DNA from 3 places in the Methylophilus sp. TWE2 genome. Region 3 is predicted to be linked to each of the others. Evidence: predicted binding sites of a transcription regulator. Region 3 holds the regulator's gene; each other region holds the start of a gene.

What was found. Region 3 encodes FliA, which starts transcription of late flagellar genes. Its sites were predicted from a motif close to CTAAAGTTNNCNNAAANNNTGCCGATANNA; they were not measured.
Region 1: a site for FliA is predicted at 4,225-4,254, ahead of flgM (flagellar biosynthesis anti-sigma factor FlgM). Genes of this name have one in related genera too.
Region 2: a site for FliA is predicted at 3,939-3,968, ahead of ACJ67_RS08955 (flagellin). Genes of this name have one in related genera too.

What each region holds. Positions count from the first base shown of each region.
Region 1 covers NZ_CP012020.1:1,830,415-1,836,494, reverse strand. The annotation lists gene flgF (flagellar basal-body rod protein FlgF) at 1-333, opposite strand, end outside; gene flgE (flagellar hook protein FlgE) at 372-1,583, opposite strand; gene ACJ67_RS08810 (flagellar hook assembly protein FlgD) at 1,621-2,289, opposite strand; gene flgC (flagellar basal body rod protein FlgC) at 2,310-2,714, opposite strand; gene flgB (flagellar basal body rod protein FlgB) at 2,731-3,165, opposite strand; gene flgA (flagellar basal body P-ring formation chaperone FlgA) at 3,400-4,152, shown strand; gene flgM (flagellar biosynthesis anti-sigma factor FlgM) at 4,322-4,648, shown strand; gene ACJ67_RS08785 (flagella synthesis protein FlgN) at 4,654-5,130, shown strand; gene ACJ67_RS08780 (ATP-binding cassette domain-containing protein) at 5,199-6,080, opposite strand, start outside.
Region 2 covers NZ_CP012020.1:1,857,185-1,863,264, forward strand. The annotation lists gene ACJ67_RS08935 (flagellar protein FliT) at 1-316, opposite strand, end outside; gene fliS (flagellar export chaperone FliS) at 318-821, opposite strand; gene fliD (flagellar filament capping protein FliD) at 901-2,580, opposite strand; gene ACJ67_RS08950 (flagellar protein FlaG) at 2,614-2,958, opposite strand; gene ACJ67_RS08955 (flagellin) at 3,031-3,828, opposite strand; gene aepX (phosphoenolpyruvate mutase) at 4,333-5,631, shown strand; gene aepY (phosphonopyruvate decarboxylase) at 5,659-6,080, shown strand, end outside.
Region 3 covers NZ_CP012020.1:1,631,346-1,637,425, reverse strand. The annotation lists gene ACJ67_RS07895 (flagellar motor protein) at 1-574, opposite strand, end outside; gene ACJ67_RS07890 (RNA polymerase sigma factor FliA) at 574-1,308, opposite strand; gene ACJ67_RS07885 (hypothetical protein) at 1,326-2,129, opposite strand; gene flhF (flagellar biosynthesis protein FlhF) at 2,131-3,471, opposite strand; gene flhA (flagellar biosynthesis protein FlhA) at 3,474-5,561, opposite strand; gene flhB (flagellar biosynthesis protein FlhB) at 5,583-6,080, opposite strand, start outside.

The DNA of each region.
Region 1 (6,080 bases), 200 kb from region 3:
GCCATTCTCATTAATCTTGAGGGAACCATTGCGGGTATAACCTTCTGAACCATCTGCCCGTTGCACGGCGATCCAGCCAGGGCCTTCAATAGCGACATCCAGGTCGCGGCCTGTCTGCTGTATGCTGCCAGATTTGTAATCGGTGCCTACTGTGGCATCGACCACAAACGCACGCGTAGGCAGGCCATCGCCCAACACAGGCACGGCGCGAAAACTATCCACCTGGGCTTTAAAGCCGGTGGTGGTTGCGTTTGCCAGGTTGTGGGCAGTGGTCGCCTGTTGCTCAAGAATATGCTTGGCACCAGTCATTGCGGTATAAATCAGACGGTCCATAATGCAGCCTCTATCAGAAGGTTAATCGTTAACAGTCACTATCTCATGTTGACCAGTGTTTGCATGACCTGGTCTTGTGTTTTGATCGTTTGCGCGTTGGCCTGGTAGATACGCTGTGCTGTGATCATGTTCACAAGTTCTGCGGTCAGGTCAACGTTAGAATCTTCAACGGCAGAGGATTGCAATAAGCCCAACGTGCTGCTGCCTGGCGCACCGATCAGCTCGTCGCCAGACTCGAAACTGGCCATCCACTGGTTACCACCCAGGGATTGCAATCCGTTAGGGTTGACAAAGTTTGCCAGGATGACGCGGCCTAGATCCTTGGATTGACCGTTGGTGTAGCGACCTTGAATAATGCCGTCATCGCCAATGGTGAAGCTGGCAATGCGGCCTGAATTGTAACCATCCTGGCTCAGCTTGTTCACGCTGAAAGAAGAACCATATTGCGTGCTTTTGGAGTAATCAAAACTGATATTCATGGTGGCGCCACCGGTGGTAGGTGTAAAGCTGATAGGCGTCACGCTGGAGTTGGTTGAGTCATAGGCACCCGCATTAAATACCATGGATGGGGTAGGCACTGGTGTCACATCAGTACCATCTACTGTGGTGTATACACTCCAGGTGTTGGCCGCGGTTTTCACATAGTAGTTTTGTACATTATGTGAGTTACCCAGGTTGTCATACACCGTGATCGCGGTGGAGTTGGTATAGCTGGTTGGGTCAGTGGAGCTGAATGGTGTGACTGCTTGATCGATGTTTGCGCTGGCTGAATTCAGGTTCAATGTGCCGGTGATTCTAGTACTGGCCACAGGTTGCAAGTCGCTGGTGTCGATCTGAATCTCTACCGGACTGGAACCATTCAGGTTGTCTGCACTGTTGCCCATCAGGCGTTTACCATCACTGGTCACAATATAGCCGTTCTTATCCATTTGGAACTGGCCATTACGTGTATAGGTAATCGCACCGTTGTTGCTCAAGCGGAAAAAACCTGCGCCGTTAATCGCGACGTCCAGGGTGTTATTGGTGGAAGTAATGTTACCTTGGGTAAACTGCTGCGCGACATCTGAAATTTTGGTACCAATACCAATTTGCGTTGCGCCTGCGCCACTCAGTGAGGCTGCGAACACATCAGCGAATTCTGCACGAGACTGTTTAAAACCAACCGTGTTGGCGTTAGACACGTTGTTACCAATTACTTCAAGTGCTTTGGATGCTGCGTTTAAACCACTCAAGCCTTGTGAAAAAGCCATGTTATCTCTCCTAGGTAAGGACTCAAAATATTAAGAATTAGAAAATCTCTGAGATGTCTGATGCAGACACTGTCGTGTTATTGCTTAAATTCAGTTTGGCACCACTGGTGCTGGTAGTGACGCTTTGCACCTGTGCCAGGCTTAGCGCGGTACTGCTGACGGTTTTGTCAGCGGTTTTTGCCGTAATTTCATAGGAGTATTCGCCACTTGGTGCAACTGTGCCATCGTCCATTTTTCCATCCCAGCTTAATGCGTTCACACCAACATCCTGTTTGCCAAAGGTCAGCGTACGAATCGTCGTGCCAGCCCCGTTTTTAATCGCGACTGATAGGCTATCTGCGCCATTAGGCACATTGACGCCAAAATAGCCGCCAGTTTCTGTATGGGTTAGCGTTTTACCTTCCACCAGGACATTGCGGCCTATCATGCTGGTTGCTTGATAGGCTTGGCCCAGTTGTACGCTACCGATCAGGCTGCTCATGGTTTCATTGAGCTTGTTGATCCCGGTCACAGTATTCAACTGCGCCATCTGGCTAGTCACCTGCGCGTTGTCCATCGGGTTCAGCGGATCCTGGTTTTTCATTTGCGTGATCAACAGGGTCATGAAACGATCCTGTGTTTCATCTGTAGTGCTGGTCTTACTGCGGGTATTCACTGAGTTCAGTAAATCCTGTGAAACCTGGTTGTTACTATTTACGGTGGTCATACGAGTGCCCTTTCTAAAGGTTATTGACCAATATTCAATGTTTTAAGCAACATGGTTTTTGCCGCATTCATGGTTTCCACGTTGTTTTGATAGGCGCGTGAGGCTGAAATCATGTTCACCATTTCTTCAGTCACGTTGACATTAGGCATGGTGATATAACCGTCGGCATTGGCCATCGGATGTTTGGGGTCGTAGACCATTTTGCCTGGCTTGGTATCTTCAATCACCCGGTCGACCTCAACCGTGCTGCTTTGGTTAGCAGCGTCCTGCACCGCCTTGAACACCACTTGTTTGGACTGGTAAGGCTTGCCATCAGAACTGACCACGCTGTCGGCGTTAGCCAGGTTACTGGCCACGGTGTTCAGGCGCATGGACTGCGCACTCATGGCAGAGCCGGAAATTTTGAATACGTTAAACAGAGACATGACAGACCTCCTTTAATTACTGCTGGCCGTTAATGGCAGACAGCATCTTTTTAATCTGGCCACTGATCATGGTCAGGCTGGCTTCGTAGCGGATGCCGTTATCCACATAGGCATTACGCTCTACGTCCATATCTACCGTGTTGCCATCGACAGAACCTTGCACCACCGAGCGGAACAGCGGGTCGCTGGCACTCCCCACATACCCGTTGCTGCCCTGACCATTCATATGGCTGGTATTGGTTTGTTGCATCGCGCCAGCATTGGCAGCAGATTTGCCTGAAGTACTCTGCTGCAGAGCAGATTGCATGGCAGACTTGAAGTCGATATCACGCGCCTTGTATTGTGGTGTATCCGCGTTGGCAATATTGGAAGCCAACAGCTCCTGACGCTGATTGCGCACGCGCAATGCGGTCTGATGAAAATTCAGTGAAGCGTCCAGTTTGTTCATCATCGTCTTGTCCTTTCCAGGCTGTACTCTGAAGCCTTGTTCGAATATTTTTTCGAACCTCTAAAGTTCTTGTCATCTGCGGTCGTTAACCAGTTAAGCGGGCTTGGTTCACGCACATGACTTTTACTAGCTATGCCTAGTGTACGCTGTCACCTATACAATGATTCTTGAATTAAACGCAGGAAATCCTCTCTATTTCCGCAATTAAGTTTGCCCCGGATGCGTAGAATGGTGCACATGAAACAACGCCCAGTCCAACTTCTGATGTCAGTCATCTTCAGCCTGTTATGGTTGATGAGCTCACCTGTGCAATCGGCCGACCGCGCTGTCATTGCCAATCAGCGCGCAGTGGTTCCTGCGAGTGACATGCACAGCCGCGTATATCAAACTGTATTGCAGTATGTAGAGGGCCAGACACAAGGGTATCCGGGCAAGGTGAATATTGAGATCCAGCCATTGGACAGCCGTATCCGCATTGCTGAATGCGGCTTGATGGAAGGGTTTACTGTGCAAGGTGCCCGTTTATGGGGTAAAACCCACATCGGTGTCCGTTGCCTGCAATCTGAAACCAAACCCTGGACACTCTATGTACAGGCTGATGTTCAGGTATGGGGTGAATATGCCGTGACAGGCTTGCCTGTAAGCCAGGGCTCACCCGTGCAAACAACGGATGTGGTCATGCAATCCGGGGATTTGAGCAAGTTACCTGCAGGGATTATTACAGATGTGTCTATGCTTGATGGCAAGCAGGCTGCACTCAATTTGCCACTGGGCACAGTATTAAGACCTGAGCTACTGAAGGCGATCCCGGTGATTAGACAGGGACAAACAGTACAGTTGAATAGCCGTGGCGACGGGTTTGTCATCACTGCAGATGGTACTGCCATGCAAACCGCGAATGTCGGCCAGGTGGTGGATGTCAAAGTCAGCAGTGGCCAGATTATCAAAGGCGTTGCACAGTCTTCTGGTAAGGTTGACGTGCGTTTTTAACCAGATGGGTAACGTTTTTTTAATTGAAAATGTCTGAAATTTATAAACATGCGATAAAAACTATATTAAGCACTAAAGTTCGCTTAAACTATGCCGATAGTACTGTTAACGAATGAGGGTGATGGATGTGATAAGCCCTGAACATATTCAAAATCAGAAGAGGTACGGCATGAACATTTCAGATTCTATTAAAAAACTGGGTGTTGGCGTAGACAAGCCAACGTTGGATAAAAGTACTGCCAATAAAGGCAGCGACAAAGCAGCAGGTGTATCCACAACTGCTGCCTCAACAGATAACGTGACCTTGTCTTCTGCATCTGTGCAGTTGCAATCGCTGGAGAGCGGGTTGGCAGCTGGCGAAGTGTTTGATGCCAACAAGGTTGAAGAAATTAAAGCTGCAATTGCGCGTGGTGACTTTTCGGTAGATACCGCTAAAGTGGCAGATGGCCTGTTGCAGAGCGTCAAAGATTTGATACAACCAAACAATAAAGGGTGACCCTCATGACTTCTGCAAATCATTTATCTTCTCAAGTCAGTTTTGAGAAAGACGCAGCGCTGGTTTCACAGCTTTTGAATGATTTGCAGTCTGAGCAGTCCGCCCTGGTGTCTGCTGATCTGGATGCTATAGAGCAGATGGTCGACAAGCGCGTTGAACTGCTGCAAGCCCTGGGCGCAGCTGCCAACGCCCGCTATGAGGCGCTTGCTGCCGCTGGGTTTGAGCCTAATGAGCAGGGCATGTCTGCTTGGTTGAAAAAACAATCCAGCACTGTGCTAGAGCAGGCATGGGTCAGCTTCCAACAACAGTTGGTCCAGGCTAAAGAGCTCAATCGCCTCAATGGCATTTTGATTAACAAAAACTTTCAGCGTAACCAGGAAAAACTGGATGCGTTGAACGGCAAGAGCGCTGCCCCACAGTTTTACGGTAAAAATGGCCAAACACATCGTGCCGATACCGCACGTGGCAGTTATTCCGTTTAGTCCCCGTTAAATAAAACAGCCGAAGTGATCCTTCGGCTGTTTTATTTTTAAGTCCCCGCAGGTAGGCCCTAACTCAAGCTCTCCAATGTTTCCCAGCGCGTGATTTTTTCCAGCACCAGTGTTTCGATCTCATCAAGCCTGTCCTGTAGCTGTTTGACCTTATCTGGCGCCTGTTTGTAAATATCACCTTGCGCAAATTGTGCCTGAATCTCTGATTGCTCTTGTTCCAATGCCTCAATTTCTGCGGGGAGCGATTCCAGCTCACGCTGCTCCTTGAAACTCAAGTTTTTTCTGGAAGTGACTGTCTGTGTAGGTGTGCTTGACGTCGCAACCACAGCAGATTTTTTTTGCGTTGGAGCGGGTTTACTCAAGCGAGCCTGGCTGAATCTTAACCAGTCATCGTATCCACCACCGAATTCGGTTAACTTGCCTTCTCCTTCAAAAGCAATCACTTGAGTGACGGTATTTTCTAGAAAAGCCCGGTCATGGCTGACGAGAAAAAGGGTGCCCGAATAATCCTGTAACAGAGTCTCCAATAACTCCAGTGTATCAATATCCAGGTCATTGGTTGGTTCATCCAACACAAGTACATTGGCCGGGCGCGCAAACAGACGTGCTAACAGTAAACGATTGCGCTCACCACCGGAAAGTGATTTCACAGGTGAGCGTGAGCGTTGTGGTGGAAAGAGAAAGTCTTCCAGGTAACTGATCACATGTTTGCGTTCATTGCCAATCTCAACAAAATCAGAGCCCGGGCTGATGGTATCCGCTAAGGTGGCTTCTTCATCTAACTGCTCGCGCATCTGGTCAAAATAGGCTACGTTGACTTTTGTGCCACGCTGAATGTCGCCACTGTCTGGTTCTATGTCCCCTAAAATGAGTTTTAATAGTGTGGATTTTCCAATGCCGTTGGGTCCTAACAATCCTATTTTATCGCCACGTAAAATACG
Region 2 (6,080 bases), 230 kb from region 3:
GGATACGCGCATGCAACTGCGCGTCAAAGATCATATCGGTAATCCGGTGCATCACTGGATACAGTAGATTGCGGATTTCTGCATCATCCGCCAGGATCTTCTGTACCAGCACTTGCTTACGGGCATGATATTCCGGTGCAAGACTTTCAGACGCCAGACGCATGTTCTGCTCCAGTGTCTTCACTACCTCAATCTTAAGCATGTAAGATTGTTCCAGTTCAGTCACCTTTTCCCAGGCATTCTGCCTGGCCGCAATAAGCATCTGCTCCATCAGTTTTGCAGCGGATTCATACGTATTAATCAGTGCCTGTGACATCTTAAGCTCCGGCAGTGGCCAGACGGCTGGCTTGCCCCATATGTTTTAATTCGTGAGTTTTCTGGGCAACCATCTGGCTTAACGCCATGTCTGCCTGGGCTGGTCTGGCAATCGCTGTTTTCTCCAGCGCTTCCCAGGCCCCTTTTAATTCCATCAGCAATTGCTGGATTTCCTGTACTTTTTTCACGTCCTGGCGCACGCTGGCTTCCATCAAGCTACGTGTCATGTATTGGTAAAGCTCATCCAGTTTTTGAGCAATATCACCGCCAGCACGCTTGTCCAGGCAGGCACGCAAACCACTGTCTACAATCGTCACCGCTTGGGTAAGGTATTGGCCTTTTTTTGCAATATCATGCTGCGCCATGGCTTGTTGAGCATGAATGCAGGCAGTAATGGCGCCATCATATAACATCACAATCAACTTCAATGGGCTGGCATCCACCACACCGGTTTCCAACCCTACGCTGGCATAAGCATTGACACCTGATTTTTTCATCCCAAACATTTTTTACTCCGTATTCTGCTTAAAAGCGCATGGTTAATATCAATTGCCAATCGCTCCCTGCAGACAACTACCGCTTTGACTAACTGTTGGCGCTGATCGCAGCCAGTTGTGAAGTCAGGTTAGTACTTGTGGTTTGCAAACTACTGAGCAGGGCATCCAGCTTTGCATACTGGGCGCGGTAACGTGCTTCAATAGAAGGCAGCTTGGCATTAATATCATCGGCCTTTTTATTCAAATCTTTAATCGAAGAGTTCAATCCGTCTGTTTTTGTGGTCAATGGACCATCAGATTTCAGCCACTCTCCCAATACGCTGCTGAGCTCACCTGCCAGGCCTTTGCTAAACGTAATGGTGCCGCGGCTACCTGTCGCCGTGCCTGTCACACTGATTTGCAAGCCATAGCTGGCATTTCCGCCCGCGCCTGTTAGCACCGATCCTGTGGTATTTGCCGTCACGCCATTGATGGTACCGATCGCGTTGATGCCATTTCCACCTAGCTGTGTGATGTTGACCGCATAGGTGCCCGACTGCGTATCGGCTTTACTGCCCATAAACGTGACCTGGGAGTCAGTCGTCGTGGCAGACGGTGAAAACAGCTTGGCCACGTCACTCACATTATTGGTGATGGCTTTTTGTAATTTGGTACTGTCTAGCGATAATGAGCCATCCGAGCCCATACTCACCCCGATATCCGACAAGGTTTTATATGTCGTCGCTGTAGGCGAGGAGGCCGATAGCATGGACTTAAGCTTCACCATCATATTGCGCGCCGTAGAGTCGCCAAGTAACACGCCATTGGCACTCGAACCCGCGGACACAAACTTGGTCAGGTTACGCATACTGGTATTCAGCGAATTATAGGCATCCACGAAGCTTTTTACCGAACTCTCTATCGTCGTTGTATCTGTATCGACGCTCAGTGCATTGGCCGTGGAGGTGACCCCTTTCAGGGTCAGGGTCACGCCCTGGATGACATCAGAAACGGTATTGCTTGACTTGCTGATGCTCAAGCCGTCTACAGTAAGCAGCGCATTCTTGGCCGCGACCAACTGGGTCATGCTATTGCTGGTTGCCAGCGGATCATAAGCCAACGCAGACAGGCCGGTGCTATCGGTATTATTACCATCATTATCCGCCACCGAAATCTTCAGGCTGTTTACCTCACCGGTATCCTTGGAGGTAATCACCAGTCGGTTGCCACTGCCATCATTGACGATGGAAGCGGTGACAGAGGCGTTTTTGGCATTAATCGCATCGCGTATCCCTGCCAGCGTATTGTTGCTGGAAGTGATGTCAATCTCGATATCTGATTTGCTGGCATTGGCGGTGAAAGAAGCTGGCGTACCGCCGTCAGCGGCGGTGTAGGTACCAAAAGAGATCGTCAGCTTACCTGTACCGATAATGTCTGTGGCGCTACTGTAAGCGGCAGAGGCAAGCTTCTGCGAAGTTGCCAATTGCGTGACGCTCACACTGTAGTTGCCCTTGACTCCCGTTCCATCAGCAGTCGCACTGATGGTGTTGCTATCAGAGGCAGTGACTGTTTGGGCATTGAATTTAGCTGCTGTGGCTAATTTGTCTACCGCGGTCTGAAAAGTACTTAATCCGCTTTTCAGGGTACTGTAAGCGGAAAGTTTGGTGTTGTAAGAGGATATCTTGGTTTTAATAGCGGTGAGAGGCTGCTGCTCGATCTGCATTTGAGCAGTGACCAACGAATCGATCGGCAGACCAGATGCGCCTGTAGAGGATACAATTGATGCCATTTTTAATCTCCCAACCTTTATTTAAACGCGATATCAGGCTGTTTGTCTCACCACCAGCCCACGTAATTTATCCAGCGTTTTACTGATGGCCAACACTTCCTCATTGGGAATCTGGCGCAATACCTGTTGTGTTTCGGTATCCACCACTTTCACAATGATACGGTCGGTATCCTCATCGATAGAAAACTCTATCGTTTGCAACGCCGGGGCTACATACTCATTTAACTTCTTCACTGCACCACTCAGTGCAGCTTTATCGTTCACATCTACGGCAGCGCCTTCAGAGGAAGCCTCAGCATATTTAACCAGCTTCAAACTGCTGGCTGCCCGGATTCCCTGTAATCCACCACCGACACCACTGACTGTTGAATCACTCATGATGCTGCTCCTTTTACCTAGGCCAAATCCACAGGAGCTAGGCCTGTGGATTTGGCATTACCATCGGATGAATTAACCTCTCAGTAATGACATCACGTTGTTAGGTAACTGGTTAGCTTGTGCCAACATCGCAGTACCAGCTTGTTGCAGAATCTGTGCACGTGTCATCTTGGCGGTTTCTGCAGCAAAGTCAGCGTCAGTGATACGGGACTTAGCAGCTGCCATGTTCTCAGAAGCCACACCCAGGTTGTTCACTACGGAAGCGAAACGGTTCTGGTAAGCACCCAAGGTCGCACGGTTAGTGTTCAAAGTTGTCAACTGTGCATCAATCGCAGTAATTGCTGATGAAGCTGCCGCCGCTGTAGACAAGGAACCAGCCAAGGAAGCCGCTGCAACAGAAGCTACGCTGATGGTATCACCGCTGTCAGCACCAATCTGGAAGCTGTAACCTGTACCAAAGGCTGCCTGACCGTTAAATTTGGTTGCTGTACCCAAACGAGTCAGTTCTGACTTCAATTGACCGAATTCTGTATTCAGGTTTGCACGGTCACCAGAACTGTAGGAACCGTTAGCAGCCTGTACAGCCAGTTCACGCATACGTTGTAATGCGTCTGTTGCACTTGCCAAACCACCTTCTGCAGTTTGCAGGAAGGAAATCGCGTCGTTTGCGTTACGTGTTGCAACTTCCATACCGCGAACTTGTGAGTCCATACGGGTTGCAATCGCCATACCAGCCGCGTCGTCTTTGGCGCTGTTAATACGCAGACCAGAAGACAAGCGTTGAATAGAAGTATTCAGGCTTGACTGGTTAGCAGTCAGGTTACGTTGTGCGTTCAATGAAGCCAGGTTGGTGTTAATTACTGAAGCCATGTTAAATCTCCTTTAGAGTCGTATATCCAGTTAAGTGTCAAATCGTCATGTTACTTTCAACGTTGATCGCTATTTACCACTTAATGTTTGCTATCTAGCGTTGTTAGTTGTGTTATCGACCGCTTGCGAAATTTCTTTAATACTTGTTGCAAATTTCTTTTTCGATCAATCATGCACTTGAAACTATTTACGACCCCTCCACCAAAATCTTTAGCCTTTAATCAAAAACTGCACAAAATTGTTTATACCAATGCATTCTATAAAAAGAAACGCCATCACTATTAACCGAGCTAAACAGAGAATCAGTCTTAATTCGGCTTTTAAACACACCCTTAGCCAACAAGCATTCATGCCACCCATCTCTCATAAGATATAAGGCCCCTTTTCCGCGCTTATCTACAAATCATTCCAAAGCAAAGCCATCCATAATCAGGCTATCCATTTCGCATACCTTATATATAGGCCTTATATATCTAGGTAGCAAAGATTATGAAGGAGTTTTGCATGGCATCCGTTTATGTAGGTATGACTGTAGACATTCTGCACCATGGCCATATCAATATTATTGAGCAGGCGAGGAAGTATGGCGACGTGACGATTGGCCTTTTGTCAGACGCAGCGGTGGCAGACCATAAACGCCTGCCCTACCTGACCTATGAACAGCGCAAACAGATCGTCAGCAATATTCGTGGTGTAGTGAATGTCGTGCCGCAGGAAGAATGGGATTACGCGCCTAACCTGCTCAAATACAAACCAGACATCATGGTGCATGGTGATGACTGGCTGGAAGGTCCTTTGGTGCCCTACCGTGACCGCGCCCGTGCAGCGCTGGCTGAATATGGTGGCCACCTGATCGAGATTCCTTATACACGCGGTGTGTCTTCCAATGAAATGTTGAGCCAGATCCAGGCCCTTGGTACCACACCGGATATCCGTCGCCGCACCTTGAAACGCCTGCTGACGGTCAAACCGCTTTCACGCTTTATTGAGGCACACAACCCGATCTCGGCATTGATTGCCGAACACGTCACAGCACAGCGCAATGGCAAAACCTGCCAGTTTGACGGATTCTGGTCCAGTTCATTAACGGATTCCACCGCGCGTGGCAAACCTGATATTGAAGCAGTGGAGATCAACAGCCGCTTATCCAATATCAATGACATCTTTGATGTCACCACCAAACCTTTAATTATGGACGCCGATACCGGCGGCAAACTGGAGCATTTTGAGCTCAATGTGCGCAGCATGGAACGCCTGGGTATTTCTGCCACCATCATCGAAGACAAGATCGGCCTCAAAAAGAATTCTTTGTTTGGTAATGAAGTACCGCAATTGCAGGACGAGATCGAGCCTTTCTGCGAAAAAATCGCTGCTGGGCGCGCTGCGCGTGTCAGCGATGATTTTATGGTGATTGCGCGTATCGAGAGCCTGATTCTGGAAAAAGGCATTGCCGATGCCGTGCAACGCGCACAAGCCTACGTCGGTGCGGGTGTAGACGGCATCATGATTCACAGCCGCCAGAAAACGCCAGACGAAGTCTTTGAATTCGCCAAGATTTTCAAATCAGAGTTCCCAACGACGCCTTTAGTGTGTGTGCCCACCAGTTACAACACCGTGACGGAAGAAGAACTGGCCTTGCGCGGTTTCAATCTGGTGATTTATGCCAACCACATGATGCGTGCGGCCTATCCGGCCATGCAAAATGCGGCCATGGAAATCCTTAAAAACGGCAGGACCGCAGAAATTGAGTCCAGCCTGATGTCGATTAACGATGTACTGGAACTGATCCCAGGCACTAAATAGGCGTCACCAAATAAGCGGGAGACCAACATGATACATGCCGAGGACTTTTTAAGCGCGTTGCAAGCCGAACAGGTACAGTTCTTTGCAGGCGTCCCTGACTCGTTACTCAAAGAGCTATGCGCCTGCTTTTCAGACAAACTGGCCGCAGGCCAGCATGTGATCGCAGCCAATGAAGGTGGCGCCATTGGGTTGGCCATCGGTCAATACCTGGCAACCAGACAACCGGCCCTGGTCTATATGCAAAATTCCGGCCTCGGCAATATCGTCAATCCAATTGCGTCATTGGCAGATCCACAAGTCTACGGTATTCCTATGTTGCTAGTCATCGGCTGGCGTGGCGAACTCGATGAACATGGCCAGCAGATCCACGACGAACCCCAGCATGTCAAACAAGGGCAGATCACCCTGTCTCAGCTGGATGTCATGGATATTCCATACCAAGTCATGAC
Region 3 (6,080 bases):
CATAAATGGTGGCTACGAATGCAACGGCAATGCCGCTCCCGATTTTCGCCGGATCAGAGAGGTTTTCCATGACATGGATCAGTCCCAATACCGCACCAAGAATGCCGACAGTAGGGGCATAACCACCGGCGGCAGACCAGACCTTTGCGGCTTCACGCTCTTGCATCTCATAGTAATACATATCAATGGCGCAGACTTCACGGATACGGTCAGCAGGGGTGCCATCGACCAGGAGCTGCAATCCCTTGCGTACAAATGGATCTTGCTCTCGCTTGATATAATTTTCCAGTGACAGCACGCTCTCCTTGCGGGCTTGCTGACTCCATTGGTTGATTTTGATCGCGAGCTTTTTCCGGTCGTCGTGCGGATGCACAAAGACCAGGCGCAACATGCGCAGGCCTTTGATAAATGACTTGAGCTCGGTTTGCAGTAGTACGGCACCTGCTGTACCCAGCATCACCACCGCAAACGCTGCCGGCTGCATCAATGAGTTAAGGTGACCACCATCAATCACCTGACCCAGTACCAAACCGGAAAGGGCAATCAGGAGGCCGGCCAGGCTACCCCAATCCATCAAGCGACTCCGGTCCAGGCCCTGTCGCGCATGGAGGCGCGCAAGCGTGCGACCGCCTGGCTATGCAGCTGGCATACGCGGGATTCCGACACATTCATGATTGCGCCGATTTCCTTCAGGTTAAGTTCCTGTTCGTAATACAGGCCCATCAGCATTTTTTCACGATCAGGCAAATGCTCAATCGAGTCAATCAAAGCTTCGCGGAAGTCGCTTTCCAAAAGCGCTTTCACCGGATCACTGCTGTCGTCATCGACGTAACGGTCCAGAAAATGTTCGCCGCCGTCGTCATCCTGAAAATCTTCATAATAAATCAGCTGGTGACCCTGGCAATCGCTCAGCACATCATAGTAGTCTTCGAGGCTGAAGTTCATGTGCTTGGCAATTTCTGATTCAGTCGGTGGCCGTCCCAGCTTTTGTTCCAGTTGCTGTACGGCCACTTCGATATCACGCATGTTTTTACGGATGCCGCGCGGCAACCAGTCGGCACCACGCAATTCATCGAGCATGGCACCGCGTACACGCTGTGAAGCATAGGTTTCAAACTGTGCACCATGCGTATCTTCGTAACGCTGGATGGCATCCATCAGGCCTATCATGCCAGCTTGAACCAAGTCATCGAGCTCAACGCATGAGGGCAGTTTGGCTTTCAGCTGGTAAGCCATTTTCTTGACCAGGCCGCTATGCTGTTTGAGCATCTGGTCGGTATTGTGAGTTGTGCCTTTAGCGGTATACATGTTTTTCCTCTTCTACGTCAGGCAACTGCCAGTGAAGGCATCGTGTTACGTTGCTTTTCGAGACGATGTGCCACTGATTTAAAAGCCAATGCTGTCTGGCCTGGTTTGTGAGTATTAGGTAAAGCATTGTCAGCCCTGTGGCCCGACATTGTTGACGCTGATCTGGTTTCATCGGCCGGTATCGCGCCGAGAAACTCAAGCGTCACGCCCAGGAACTGTTTGCAAACCTGATTCAAACGCATAAAGTATTGTTGGCCTTGATCATGACTCGCCCCAGTGACGACGACGCTCAACGGGACGTCACCATGCTGCTGGCTGATATGTTTAATGGTCACATAAGCCGCTTTGATGGCGGTATCGCTTCTGTCCATTTGAATCACCAGTTCATGCTCAGCGCTGACGGGCAATGTCAGGTCATACGCTTGTGTATCCAGCTGTGTTTCAATCATGACGGTATCGTAGTCATATGCAAGTTGTCTCACTATACCGTCTAGTTGTGTTTTTAAATCTTGTGATAAAGGCGAGGTTAACAGGTCATTTTCAGCCAAACAGCTGAGATCATACCCTTGCGGATGTTTAATAATTCCACGTTTGATAGCGCTGTTATTGGCTGCGATGGCCTGTAAAGAGTAGGGCGTCGCAGGCTGGCGATGGGCATGAATCAACAGCAAACGCTGTTCTGGCATTAGCATGCTCATGGCCAAGTTGCGGATCCAGGCGGTCGCAGGCTGACCATTGGCCCCAATCACACTGATGATACGGGCAGAGGACTTGGCCATGATCCGGCGCAAACCATCTGCTTGGTCACGGTAATTAAACATGCTAGTGCTCCTGTGCGGCCGTTTGCATCATACTGGATATCACCAGGGGTAACTCTTCATCCAGATATTGATAAGGCAGGCTGGCCTGATGTGGTGTCAACACGCGTTCTACCAGTGCCTGTTTGTCTGCCACTTCAATATCCTCAGGCACGCGCTGCCCGCTGGTGGTATAGAACAGGCGCATACGTTCGCGAATCAGCACGTCCAACACATTGCCGATAGCAGCGGCTTCATCCAGTTTGGTGACGATACAGCCAGCAATGTCATGTTTTTTGTAGCTACGCATCACATCAGTCAAAGTGTCGCCTGTGGAGGTTGCATTCAGGCACAATAATTTCTGGATCGGTGAGTCGGCGCGGCTCAACATTGACAGCTGCTCAGTCACTGCCTGATCACGCTGACTGACACCCACGGTGTCTACCAGAATCATGTGCTTGTTTTTCAATTCATTCAGGGCAATTTTCAGGTCCTCTTCATCTTTGACGGCATGCACCATGACACCCAGGATCTTGCCGTAGATACGCAGTTGCTCGTAACCACCAATCCGGTAGCTGTCTGTCGTGATCAGCCCCAGGTTTTGCGTGCCATGTTTCATCACATAACGGGCTGCCAGCTTGGCCGTGGTGGTGGTTTTACCCACACCGGTTGGGCCCACCAGGGCGTAAATGCCGCCACGGTCCAGCAGTGCATCTTCATCGTCCAGCGTATGCAGATTGCGGCTGATCACTTCTTTCGCCCACATTGGGGCCTTGTTCACATCAATATGGTTAGGCATTTTTTCGGCAATCTGGCGCGACAGTGCAGCACTGAAACTGGCAGAGAGCAGAGTGCTCAGCACCTTGGATTTGGCCGGGCTGTGTTGCAAATGGTGTTGCCAGGTCATGGCACTCATCTGGGTTTCAAAATGGCTGCGCATCTGCCGCATTTCCTGCATCATGCCCATCATTTTTTCTTCCAGGGTTTGTGTGGCTACCTGGTAAGCCTGTTCCTGCTGTTGATTGTGCTGTTTCAGCATATCCATAATGGCTGATTCGTGTACCGCTGTTTCTTCAATTGCTTGGGCATTCGCGGGCATGGCAGGCGCAGTGCTTGCCTGAGGCGTTACCTGGCGAGGCTGATCCTTGGCAGTCACAAAGTCGAGCAGACTACGACTGTTATCCATCGATGTTGCTGCTGCGGCCTGGCCCGATGTAGTCGCAATATCGGTTTCCAGCATGGCCATGATTTCGGTACCACCATTGACACTGCGGTTCGCGACAATAATGGCATCATCACCTAATGCTTGCTTGACTTGCGCCAAGGCTTCACGTGCATTTTTGCCAAAAAATCTTCTGATGTTCATAATTATTGCGCTCCGATTAAACTGGTGACACGAATGGATTTGTTGTCTGGCAGCTCGTCATGTGACAACACTCTGAGATGCGGGACAGTTCTTCTTAAAAATCTGGATAAAGCCTGGCGTAGTGGGGCAGCGACCAGTAATACCGGCGTCAGGCCCATTTGCTCTTGTTGTCTGGCTGCCACTTCTGTCTGTTGTGACAGTCTCTCGGCAATGCCAGGTTCAATCACACTTTGGCTGGACTGATTGTTTTGCAAGGCTTGCAGTAACATTTTCTCAAGCTGTCCATCCAACGTCATGGCGGTAATTTCATTGCTGTATGGGAACAGGTCTTGCACAATGGCACGGCCGAGCTTGATACGCACCATGGCGGTCAGGTCGTTGGCATCCTGTGTATATTGTGCGTGGTCGGCAATCGTTTCCAGGATGGAGCGCATATCGCGAATATGCACGCCTTCGTTGAGCAGGTTTTGTAGTACTTTCTGCAGGCTGGAGAGAGTGATCATTTTGGGGACGATTTCCTCAATCAGTTTGTTGGAATCCTTGCCTAAATGATCTAACAGTTGTTGCACTTCCTGACGGCCCAGCAGTTCACCGGCATTCAGTGAAATGATATGGTTCAGGTGGGTGGCAATCACAGTGCCAGCATCTACTACCGTATAGCCCAGGCTTTGCGCATATTCTTTGCGTTCAGGCTCAATCCATACTGCTGGCAGGCCAAAAGCCGGGTCGGTGGTTTTAGCGCCTTCCAGCTCGCCGGTCACGGCACCTGGGTCAATCGCCAGCATCTGGCTATAGTTGGATTCACCCGTGGCCATTTCCACACCTTTCATCGTGATGCGATACGCATTCGGTTTCAATGTCAGGTTGTCACGGATGTGCACTGTAGGCGCCAAAAAGCCGATTTCCTGGGCGAATTTCTTGCGGATACCTTTAATGCGCTTGAGCAGCTCGCCCCCCTGGCCTTTGTCAACCAGTGGAATCAAACGATAACCCACTTCGAGTCCAATGGTATCTACAGGCAGCACATCGTTCCAGGTCGCTTCTTCGGCTTCACTGGCTGGGACCAGCTTGTCTTCTGCTTTAGGCTCCAGAATAGCCTGTTGTTTGGCTTTTTCTTGTTTTTGTTTGACAGAATAGGCCATGCCACCGAGTAAGCCACCCAAGCCCAGGAACGCCAGGTGAGGCATGCCTGGAATCAGGCCGATACCGCCGATGATGCCCGCAGTGATAGTCAAGACGCGTGGATTCTCAAACAATTGAGTAATCAACTGGCCGCCGATATCTTCATTGTTGGCTACACGGGAAACCACCACACCGGCAGCGATAGAAATCACCAGCGAAGGAATCTGGGCCACCAGGCCGTCACCAATCGCCAGCATGGTATAGTTTTTAACTGCATCGCCAAAACTAAGGTCATGCTGCACCATACCGACAATCAGGCCACCCACAATATTGATCAGGATGATCATGATGCCAGCAATCGCGTCACCACGTACATATTTACTGGCACCATCCATGGCGCCATAGAATTCGGATTCCTGGCCAACTTCTTTACGGCGGCGACGGGCTTCATCTTCACCAATCAGGCCGGCATTCAGGTCAGCGTCAATCGCCATTTGTTTACCTGGCATTGCGTCCAAGGTGAAACGTGCGCCCACTTCAGCAATACGACCAGCACCTTTAGTGATCACGGTAAAGTTGATAATGGTCAAAATCACAAACACCACGATACCAACCGCGTAGTTACCGCCGATCAGGAAGTGACCAAATGCCTCAATGACTTTACCAGCGGCATCCGGTCCGGCGTGGCCTTCAGTCAGTACTACACGGGTAGAAGCAACATTCAATGCCAGACGCAGCATGGTGGTCATCAGCAACACGGTAGGGAAGGCGATAAAGTCTAGTGGCTTGGTGGTTTGCAAGCCTATCATCAGTACCAGGATAGACAGCGCAATATTAAAAGTGAAGAACACATCGAGCATGATGGCCGGTAACGGCAGGATCATCATGGCCAACAGCAATACAATAATGAGTGGTGCCGCGACTGCGCGGCCATCCAGTTTTCCCATCCATTGTTGCCAGTTGTTCATCTTAAACTCCTAAACCTTCAATTACTCAATCTCGGCTGCAGTCGCAGGCGCGGCATTCAATGCATGTGGATCCAATGCATCTGGTACTGGTACATTAACCGGCATGACCGGACGCACACCACCATGCTGATTGAATACACGCAGTTGAAACACATAGGCCAGAATTTCAGCCACCGCTGAATACAACGTTTGTGGAATCTCGCGCTCCAATTCGGCATGGGCATACAAGGCACGTGCCAGTTTTGGGGATTCCAAGGTCATGACTTGATGTTCAGCAGCAATTTCCTTGATTTTTTGGGCAATCACATCCGCCCCTTTGGCCACCACAACAGGGGCACCGTTTTCACCTTCTTTATAACGTATCGCGACCGCGTAGTGGGTTGGGTTGGTAATCACCACATCAGCCTGCGGTACGTTACTCATCATTCTTCTGCGGGCCATCTCGCGTTGTTGTTGGCGGATACGACCTTTAATCTCAGGGCTACCTTCAGATTCCTTGGACTCATCCTTGAGTTCCTG